Regions from separate parts of the Catellatospora sp. NPDC049133 genome, predicted to be linked through region 1. Evidence: riboswitches for the same ligand, from Rfam matches in the RefSeq annotation. Region 1 holds a riboswitch; the other holds the start of a gene.

Region 1 (4,207 bases):
TTGCGCCCTGAAATCACGCTACTCCGCAGTACTACCGAGCGGTAGCAGTTGGCAAACCGTCCGACACCGGCTATTCGTACTGCTCCGCGGGAGCCTGGACCGGCCGCCACTCCAGCACCTCGATGAACGGGATGCTGTCGCCGTTGACCGGATCGGTGCCCTGCTGGTCGGTGTACGTTCCGGTGATCTCCACCCAGCTGTCGGCGGGCAGCCCCGTCGGCACGCTGCCGTTCATGCCGACCTTGATCGGGCGGGCGTCGGCCGCGCAGCACGACAGGATCATGCGGGTGAGCAGCTGCCCGCCCTCGGGGTTGTCGGACAGGAAGCCGGTGACCCGGACCCGGCGCTCGCCGATGGACAGTCCCTTGTCGAAGATCGCCCGGGTGGCGTAGTCGAGCACGCTGATCTCGGCGGGGTCGCCGTCGGGCAGCGCCGGGAAGTCGGAGACCTGCTGCGACGAGAGCGCCGAACCGGCCTGCCCGGCAGCGTAGGACCCGAGCGCGGGCGGGGCCACCAGCAGCAGACCCAGCACCGGCGCGATGAGCAGCCAGCCGACCCGCGGTTCCCGGTGCCCGTGGCCGTGGTCGCCGTCCCGGCCGCTGTGCCCATGCCCGCCGTGCCCCTGGTCGGCGCCGGCGCGGTGGTCATCGCCCGGCCGGTCGAGGTCGCGGCCGCCGACCGCCGCTCCGACCGGTTCCGGGTGCTCGGCGCACTCGGTGTCCACGGCCGAGCCGTGGCGGATGTCGTACCAGAGGGTCATCACGGCCGCGAGCACCAGCAGCGCGCCCGCGCCGATCAGGAACGGCTGCAGTCCCGCCTTGACGTAGCGCAGGTACATGTCGGTGAGGCTCGCCTTGAGGATCGCGCCGCCGAGCAGCAGCATCACCACGCCCTGGGCCTGACGGTTCACAGCAGCACCATCCCGACTCCGGCGGCGACCGCGACCGCCATCACGAACGTCGCCGGGGCGAAGCGCATCGCGAAGCGGCGGCCGAACACCCCGGCCTGCATCGATATCAGCTTGAGGTCGACCATCGGGCCGACGACCAGGAATGCCAGCCGCGCGGTGAGCGAGAACTGGCTGAGCGACGCGGCGACGAACGCGTCCGCCTCGGAGCAGATCGACAGCAGCACGGCGAGCGCCGCGAGCGCCAGCACGGACAGCACCGGCTGGTCGGCGACGGCCTGCAGCACCGACTCGGGCACCAGCACGTTGATGGTGGCCGCGGCCATCGCGCCGAGCACCAGGAAACCGCCCGCGTGCACGATGTCGTGGCGGCAGGCCGCCCAGAACGCCCGCCAGCGGGACAGGTCGTCCAGCTCCGGCCGGTGCGGCAGCCTGATCCACTCCTGCTTGCCCAGGCGCAGCCAGAGCCAGCCCATCACCATGGCGACGATGATGCTGGCCACGCCGCGGGCGACCACCATCTCCGGGTTGTTCGGGAAGGCGACCGCGGTGGCGGTCAGCACGATCGGGTTGATCGCGGGCGCGGCCAGGAGGAACGCCAGCGCGGCGGCGGGCGTGACGCCGCGGCGGATCAACGAGCCGGCGATCGGCACCGAGCCGCACTCGCAGCCGGGCAGCACCACCCCGGCGGCGCTGGCCACCGGCACGGCCAGCGCCGGGTGCTTGGGCAGCGCCCTCGACCAGAAGGAGCGGGGCACGAAGACCGCGATCACCGCCGAGAGCGCGACGCCGAACACCAGGAACGGCATGGCCTGCACCATCACCGATACGAACACGGTGGTCCAGGTCTGCAGCAGCGGAGTGGAGATCGCGGCGGCGATCGGCTCACGGAAGATCAGCAGTGCGATGAGCAGTGCCGCCAGCACCTCGACGGAGCCGATCCGGCCGCCGAACAGCGGCGTGCGGGCGGGCCCGGCGGGCGGCGACGGGGGCGCCGCGGGCGGGCGCTGATCGACGGAGGTCACACGGATCCTTCGCGGTATCGGGGTGTGCCGACCGGCACAGGTTACCGGGCGTGCGTTCGGTGTTAGCCTTTCCGGCACAAGCGCCGCTGTCCAGCGGCCTCATATGAACAAGTAACGACAGGGGAGCGCACAGCGCTGAGAGTGCGGCACACGGCCGCAGACCCTCGAACCTGATCTGGGTAATGCCAGCGCAGGGAGTTCGGTCAAACACCTCACCGCCACGCCTGCTTTCGTGATACCCCCGAAAAGGGATGTCACGGGCGCGGCGTGTGCACTTCTCCTCGTTCGTACCCTCAACGGACCAGGAGCTATTCATGAACAACTATCGCTGGCGGACGGTCGACATCGTCGTCGCCTCGATCCTCGCCGTCGCCTTCGGCGTCGTCTTCTGGGCCTGGGGCCTGCTGTGGAACGGCCCGGCCGGGGCTATCTTCGGTTCGACGTTCCCGCCGGCCGCAGCCGCCATCTACGGCGTATGGCTGCTGCCCGCCGTGCTCGCCCCGTTGATCATCCGCAAGCCGGGCGCGGCGATCTACACCGAGCTGGTCGCCGCGATCGTGTCGGCGCTGCTCGGCACCTCGTGGGGTATCAGCGTGCTCTGGTACGGCCTGGCCCAGGGCGCGGCCGGCGAGCTGGGCTTCCTGCTCGGCGCGTACCGCCGCTGGAACCTCGGCCAGTCGCTGGTCGCGGCCGCGTTCGCGGGAGCCACCGCGGCCGGGCTCGACCTGTACTACTACTACGGCGACTGGACGTTCGACTGGAAGGTCGCCTACGTCGCCATCGTCGTGGCCAGCACGCTGCTGTTCGCGGGCGTCGGCGGGTACTACCTGACCAAGTCCCTGGCCGGCACCGGCGCGCTGGACCGGTTCCCGTCCGGCCGCAGCCGCGACCTGGTCTGATGATCGAGCTCGAGGGGTACGGGTGGCGGCACGCCGGCCGCCGCGCGTGGGCGGTGCGCGGGGTCGACCTGCGCATCGAGCGCGGCGAGCGGGTGCTGCTGCTCGGCCCCTCGGGCGCGGGCAAGTCCACGCTGCTGCACGCGCTGGCCGGGCTGCTGCCCGAGGACTCGGGCGAGGCCGAGGGTAGGTGCGAGGTCGACGCCGAACGGGTCGGCATCGTCTTCCAGGACCCGCAGTCGCAGCTGGTGATGTCGCGGGCGGGCGACGAGGTCGCGTTCGGCCTGGAGAACCTCGCCTGGCCCCCTGACCGGGTCTGGCCCCGGGTGGACGAGGTGCTGCGCGAGGTCGGCTTCGGCTACGAGCGCGACCGGGCCACCGACGCCCTGTCCGGCGGCGAGCAGCAGCGCCTGGTGCTGGCAGGGGCCCTGGCCCCGCGTCCCGAGCTGCTGCTGCTCGACGAACCCACGGCCAACCTGGACCCGGCCGGGGCCGCGCTGGTCCGCCGGGCGTTACGCGACGCCGTCGACGCCGACACCACCGTCGTGCTCATCGAGCACCGCATCGCCGAGGTGCTGGACCTGGTCACCCGGGTGGTCGTCCTGGAGCCCGGCGGCGGGGTACGCGATGACGTGCCGCCCCACCTGCTGGCCGGCCCTCTCGGCGCGGACCTGGCCGCAGCCGGGGTCTGGGTGCCCGGCCACCCCGCTCCCCCTCGCCACGCCGCGAACCCGCCCGGCGACGTCCTGCTCACCACCCACGATCTGCGGGTACGGCACCTGCCCTACCCCGACGTGACCGTCCGCGCCGGGGAGGCGCTCGCGGTGACCGGTCCGAACGGCTGCGGCAAGTCCACCCTCGCGCTGGCCCTGGGCGGCCTGCTCAAACCCGCTGCGGGCGAGGTGCGCAGCCCGGACGGGCCGCCGCACCGGTGGCGGGCCCGCGTGCTGGCGAGCCGGATCGGCTCGGTGTTCCAGAACCCGGAGCAGCAGTTCGTGACCGCGACCGTGCGCGACGAGCTGGCGCTCGGCGGCACCGCCCCGGGCCGGGTCGACGAGCTGCTGACCCGGCTGCGCCTGGACCACCTGGCCGGGGCGAACCCGTTCACCCTCTCGGGCGGCGAGGCCCGGCGGCTGTCGGTGGCGACCGCGCTGGCCGCCCGGCCCCGCCTGCTGATCCTGGACGAGCCCACCTTCGGCCAGGACCGCCGCACCTGGATCGAGCTGGTGGACCTGCTAGCCGCGCTCCGCGACGACGACCACGGCATCGTCACCGTCACCCACGACCCGGACGTCGTCACCGCCCTCGCCGACCGCACCCTCGACCTGGGCAGGCACTCGTGACCGGCCGGAACGTCACCATCCCGCGACCCCTCGGCA
Region 2 (4,207 bases), on a different contig from region 1:
GTCGGGTTTGACGCCGGTCAGCCCAGGTCGGATATGCCCGCCGACCGCATTTGCTCTGCACCCAAAACCTTGCTCTGCACCCGTCGGCGCAACACGATGCGCGGGTGTTGCGTCGGCGGGTGCAGAGCGGGCAAATGGGTGCAGAGCAAATGCGGTTCGGGGCATCGGCAACTGGCTCGACGCTCGGCGCGGCCGACCGGCCGGTCGCGCCGAGCGTCGACCGTCAGCTCAGGCCGTTGTGGATCGCGGTGGTGAGTTCTCCGGTGGCGGTGTCGCCGTCGAGGGACCAGGCCATGGTGCCGCCGAGGCCGTTCGCTTTGACGTACGCCGTCTTCTGGGCGATCACCTGCGGGGTGTCGTAGGACCACAAGGCGCTGCCGCCGTACTTCCAGGACGCGCCCGCGACCGGGTCGTGATACACCGTGCCCTGCTTGGCGATGACCTTCTTGTAGTCGTCGACGCCGTCCTCGTAGGTGCCCCGGGCCGGGCCGCTTGCGGGTTGGTAGAGCCCGTTGCCGGTGCTGCCGACGCCGGTCCAGCCGCGGCCGTAGTACGGGATGCCAATCACGATCTTGTTGGCGGGTGCGCCCTGGGCGCGGTAGGTGTCCACGGCCAGGTCGACGCTGAACGGCGACGACGGCGTGGAGTACAGGTTCGACTGGTGCCCGGTCACCGGGTCCCACCCGCCGGCCAGGTCGTATCCCTGCACCGTGGCGAAGTCGAGGTGGGAGAACAGCTGTGCGGTCTCGATCCCGGCATTGATCTTCGCAGGGTCCGCGGGCAGGAACGCGGTCAGCTGGTAGCTCCGGCCGACCTGCGCGCCGTACGCGTTGAGCTGGTTGCGGAACTCGGCGGCCAGCAGGGTGTAGTTCTGCTTGTCCTCGGGCCGCACCACGTTGCCGACCTCACCCGCCGAGGCGGGCCACTCCCAGTCCAGGTCGAACCCGTCGAACACGCCGAAGGCGCTGCCCGTGCCGCCGTGCGGCGAGGTGCCGATGAAGGGCAGGTTGCCCTTGATGAACATGTCGATGCAGCTGGCCACCGTCGCCTGCCGGGAGGCCGGGGTGAGCGCGGCGTCGGACAGGTACTTCGACCAGGTCCAGCCGCCCACCGACAGCAGCACCTTCAGGTGCGGGTACATCGCCTTGAGCTTGCGCAGCTGGTGGAAGTTGCCGGCCAGCGGCTGGCTCACCACGTCGCCGACCCCGTCGACGGACTCGCCGGCCTTGAAGCGCTTCTGGTAGTCGGCCCAGGCGTCGCCGACCCCGGCCTCGTTGGCCTCGAAGCAGCGGCCGTCGGCGCCGACGTTGGCGAACGCGTAGTTGATGTGCGTCAGTTTCGCGGCCATCCCCGACGTGTGCAGGTTCTTCACCAGGAAGTTGCGACGGTAGATACCCCACTGGACGAAGTAGCCGACCTTGACGTACCCGGCGGCCGCGGCGGCGGCCCCCTCGGTGGCTGGTGCGGACGCGGCTTGAGCTGGTACGGCGGCTGACGCGACGGTGCTGCCCAGGATGAGGGCGACGAGGGCGAGACGGGTTCTCATACCGATTCAAAGTAATTGTAAAGAGTTTTCACAGAATCAGTGATCTGGATGAGCCGATGTAGACGGCGGCTGTCACGGAGGGGGCTGCCCCATTCACCGATGAGAATCGATAAGGTATGGCCATGGCGCTGGGGAGACTCCATCTGATCACCGACAGCCGGCCCGGCCGGGACCCGGTCGCACTGGTCCGGGCCGCGCTCACCGTGGCCACACCCGACCTGGTCGTCCAGTTCCGGCCCGCGGACGACTGGACCGACCGGCTCGCGTACGAGCTGGCCAACCAGATCGTCGCGCTGTGCCGCCCGGTCGGGGTTCCGGTGCTGGTCAACGACCGGCTGCACGTCGCGCTCGCCACCGGTGCCGCAGGCGGCCACGTCGGCGCGGACGACCTGCCCGTGCCGGCGGCCCGGCGGCTGCTCGGTCCGGCCGCGGTGCTCGGCGCGACGTCCCGGCTGCCCGCCACCGCCCTGCGCGCGGTCGGCGACGGAGCCGACTACCTGGGTGTGGGTCCCTGCTACGCGACGTCCACGAAGGACGGGCTGCCGGTGTCCATCGGCCCCGAGGGCCTGCGCGCGGTGGCGCGGCAGGTCGCGGGCACCCCGATCATCGCGATCGGCGGCATCACCGCGGCCCGGGTGCCGGAGCTGCTGGCCGCCGGAGCGCACGGTGTCGCGGTCATCGGCGCGGTCTCCGACGCCGCCGACCCGGCCCGCGCCGTGGCCGATCTGCTCGCCGCCGTCGCATCCTGAAACGACACGTCGCCGCAGCGTGGAGGAGCCCCGCACGGCTCCGCCCTGGTGTGGCGGAGATCGCGGTGGGCGACGTGTGGGTTGCCTCCGGGTGCGCGCGGGGTTACGCTCCCGACAGTCGTCACGGACGGCAACATATGCGTAACACGTGAACCACATCTGAACCAAGAACCCCACGGGAGCCCGGTGAACCGGGCTGAGAGGGGAGCTGATTCTCGCTCCCGACCGTAGAACCTGATCCGGGTAATGCCGGCGCAGGGAGGAGGCCGCGGTGGCACCCCTTTCCGTATCCGTCGTCGGCGGCGGCATCATCGGGCTCAGCATCGCCTGGCAGTGCGCCCGGCGCGGGCACGCTGTCACCGTGCACGACCCCGATCCCGGCCGCGGCGCGTCCCACGTCGCCGCCGGCATGCTGGCCCCGGTCGGCGAGTCCTACTTCGGCGAACGCGAGCTGACCGCCCTGCTGCTCGAATGCGCCCGGCGCTGGCCCGGGTACGCGGCGGAACTGGCGGCGGCGAGCGGGCACGAGCTGGGGCACCGGACCGAGGGCACGCTGCAGGTCGGGTTGACCACCGACGACCTCGCCGAACTGCGCCGCCTGTGGACGTACCAGCGGGAACTGGGCGCGGAGGTGGTCGCGCTCGACGGCGACCGGCTGCGCGAGCGCGAGCCGCTGCTGAACCCCCGGGCACGGGGCGTGCTCGTCGAGTCCGACCACCAGGTGGACCCGCGCCGGGTCGTGGCGGCGCTGCGCGAACTGGTCCCGGTGCGCCGCGAGGCCGTGCACCGGCTGTCCGATCTGGACGCCGACGTCGTGGTGCTCGCCGCGGGCTGTGCCAGCGCCGCGCTGGGCGGGCTGCCGGTGCGGCCGGTGCAGGGAGCGGTCCTGCGGCTGCGCGGCCAGGCCGCGCCGCGCCACGTCATCCGGGGGTACGCCGACGGCCGCGCCGTCTACCTGGTGCCCCGCCGCGACGGCGAGGTGCTGGTCGGGGCGACCGTCGAGGAACGGGCCGACGGCCACGCCACTGCGGGCGGCGTACGCGACCTGCTGCGCGCCGCCACCGACCTGGTGCCGGAGCTGGCCGAGCACGCACTGGTCGAGGTGTCGGTGGGGCAGCGCCCCGGCACCGCCGACAACGGACCGATCGTGGGCGAGCTGGCCCCGGGCGTGCTGGTCGCCACGGGGCACTACCGGCACGGTGTGCTGGCCGCCCCGTACACCGCGCTGGCCGTCGCCGACCTGGTCGACGGCGGCTCGCTGCCCCCGCTCTGGGAACCCTTCACCCCTCAACGCCTGACCGCCGGAGGACTCGGATGATCACCGTGGTCGTGAACGACACGCCCCGCCCCACCCGGCGCGGCGAGACCATCGCCGACCTGCTGGCCGTGCTCGACGTGCCGTCGCGCGGCGTCGCGGTCGCGGTCAACGGCGAGGTGGTGCGCCGCGCCGACTGGCCCGCGCACCGGCTGCTCGACGGGGACCGGGTCGAGGTCCTCACCGCGACGCAGGGCGGCTGACCGGCATGGACGACAGATTCCTGCTCGGGGGCGTCGAGTTCGGCTCCCGGCTCATCCTCGGCACCGGCGGAGCGAGCAGCCTCCAGTCGCTGGAGCAGGCGCTGCTGGCGGGCGGCACCGAGCTGGTCACCGTCGCGCTGCGGCGCATCGACCCGAACACCCCGGCCGGGCTGCTCGACGTGCTGGAGCGCTGCGGCGTACGGCTGCTGCCCAACACGGCGGGCTGCTACACGGCCGCCGACGCGGTGCGCACCGCGCACCTGGCGCGCGACGCGTTCGACACCGACTGGATCAAGCTGGAGGTGATCGGGGACGAGCGCACGCTGCTGCCCGACGCTGTCGAGCTGCTGCGGGCGGCCGAGCGGCTGGTCGACGACGGGTTCACCGTGCTGCC

What was found. Region 1 has a riboswitch for thiamine pyrophosphate ahead of AB0B35_RS30225 (ECF transporter S component). Riboswitches for the same ligand answer to the same signal wherever they lie in the genome.
Region 2: it holds a riboswitch for thiamine pyrophosphate, as region 1 does, so the genes downstream of both, thiO (glycine oxidase ThiO) here and AB0B35_RS30225 (ECF transporter S component) in region 1, are expected to answer to the same signal.

What each region holds. Positions count from the first base shown of each region.
Region 1 is NZ_JBEZDT010000031.1:34,230-38,436, reverse strand. It holds gene AB0B35_RS30235 (TIGR03943 family protein) at 71-910, opposite strand; gene AB0B35_RS30230 (permease) at 907-1,863, opposite strand; TPP riboswitch at 2,042-2,147, shown strand; gene AB0B35_RS30225 (ECF transporter S component) at 2,247-2,831, shown strand; gene AB0B35_RS30220 (ATP-binding cassette domain-containing protein) at 2,831-4,171, shown strand.
Region 2 is NZ_JBEZDT010000022.1:118,455-122,661, reverse strand. It holds gene AB0B35_RS24610 (glycoside hydrolase family 18 protein) at 224-1,546, opposite strand; gene thiE (thiamine phosphate synthase) at 1,669-2,295, shown strand; TPP riboswitch at 2,461-2,573, shown strand; gene thiO (glycine oxidase ThiO) at 2,567-3,613, shown strand; gene thiS (sulfur carrier protein ThiS) at 3,610-3,813, shown strand; gene AB0B35_RS24590 (thiazole synthase) at 3,810-4,207, shown strand, end outside.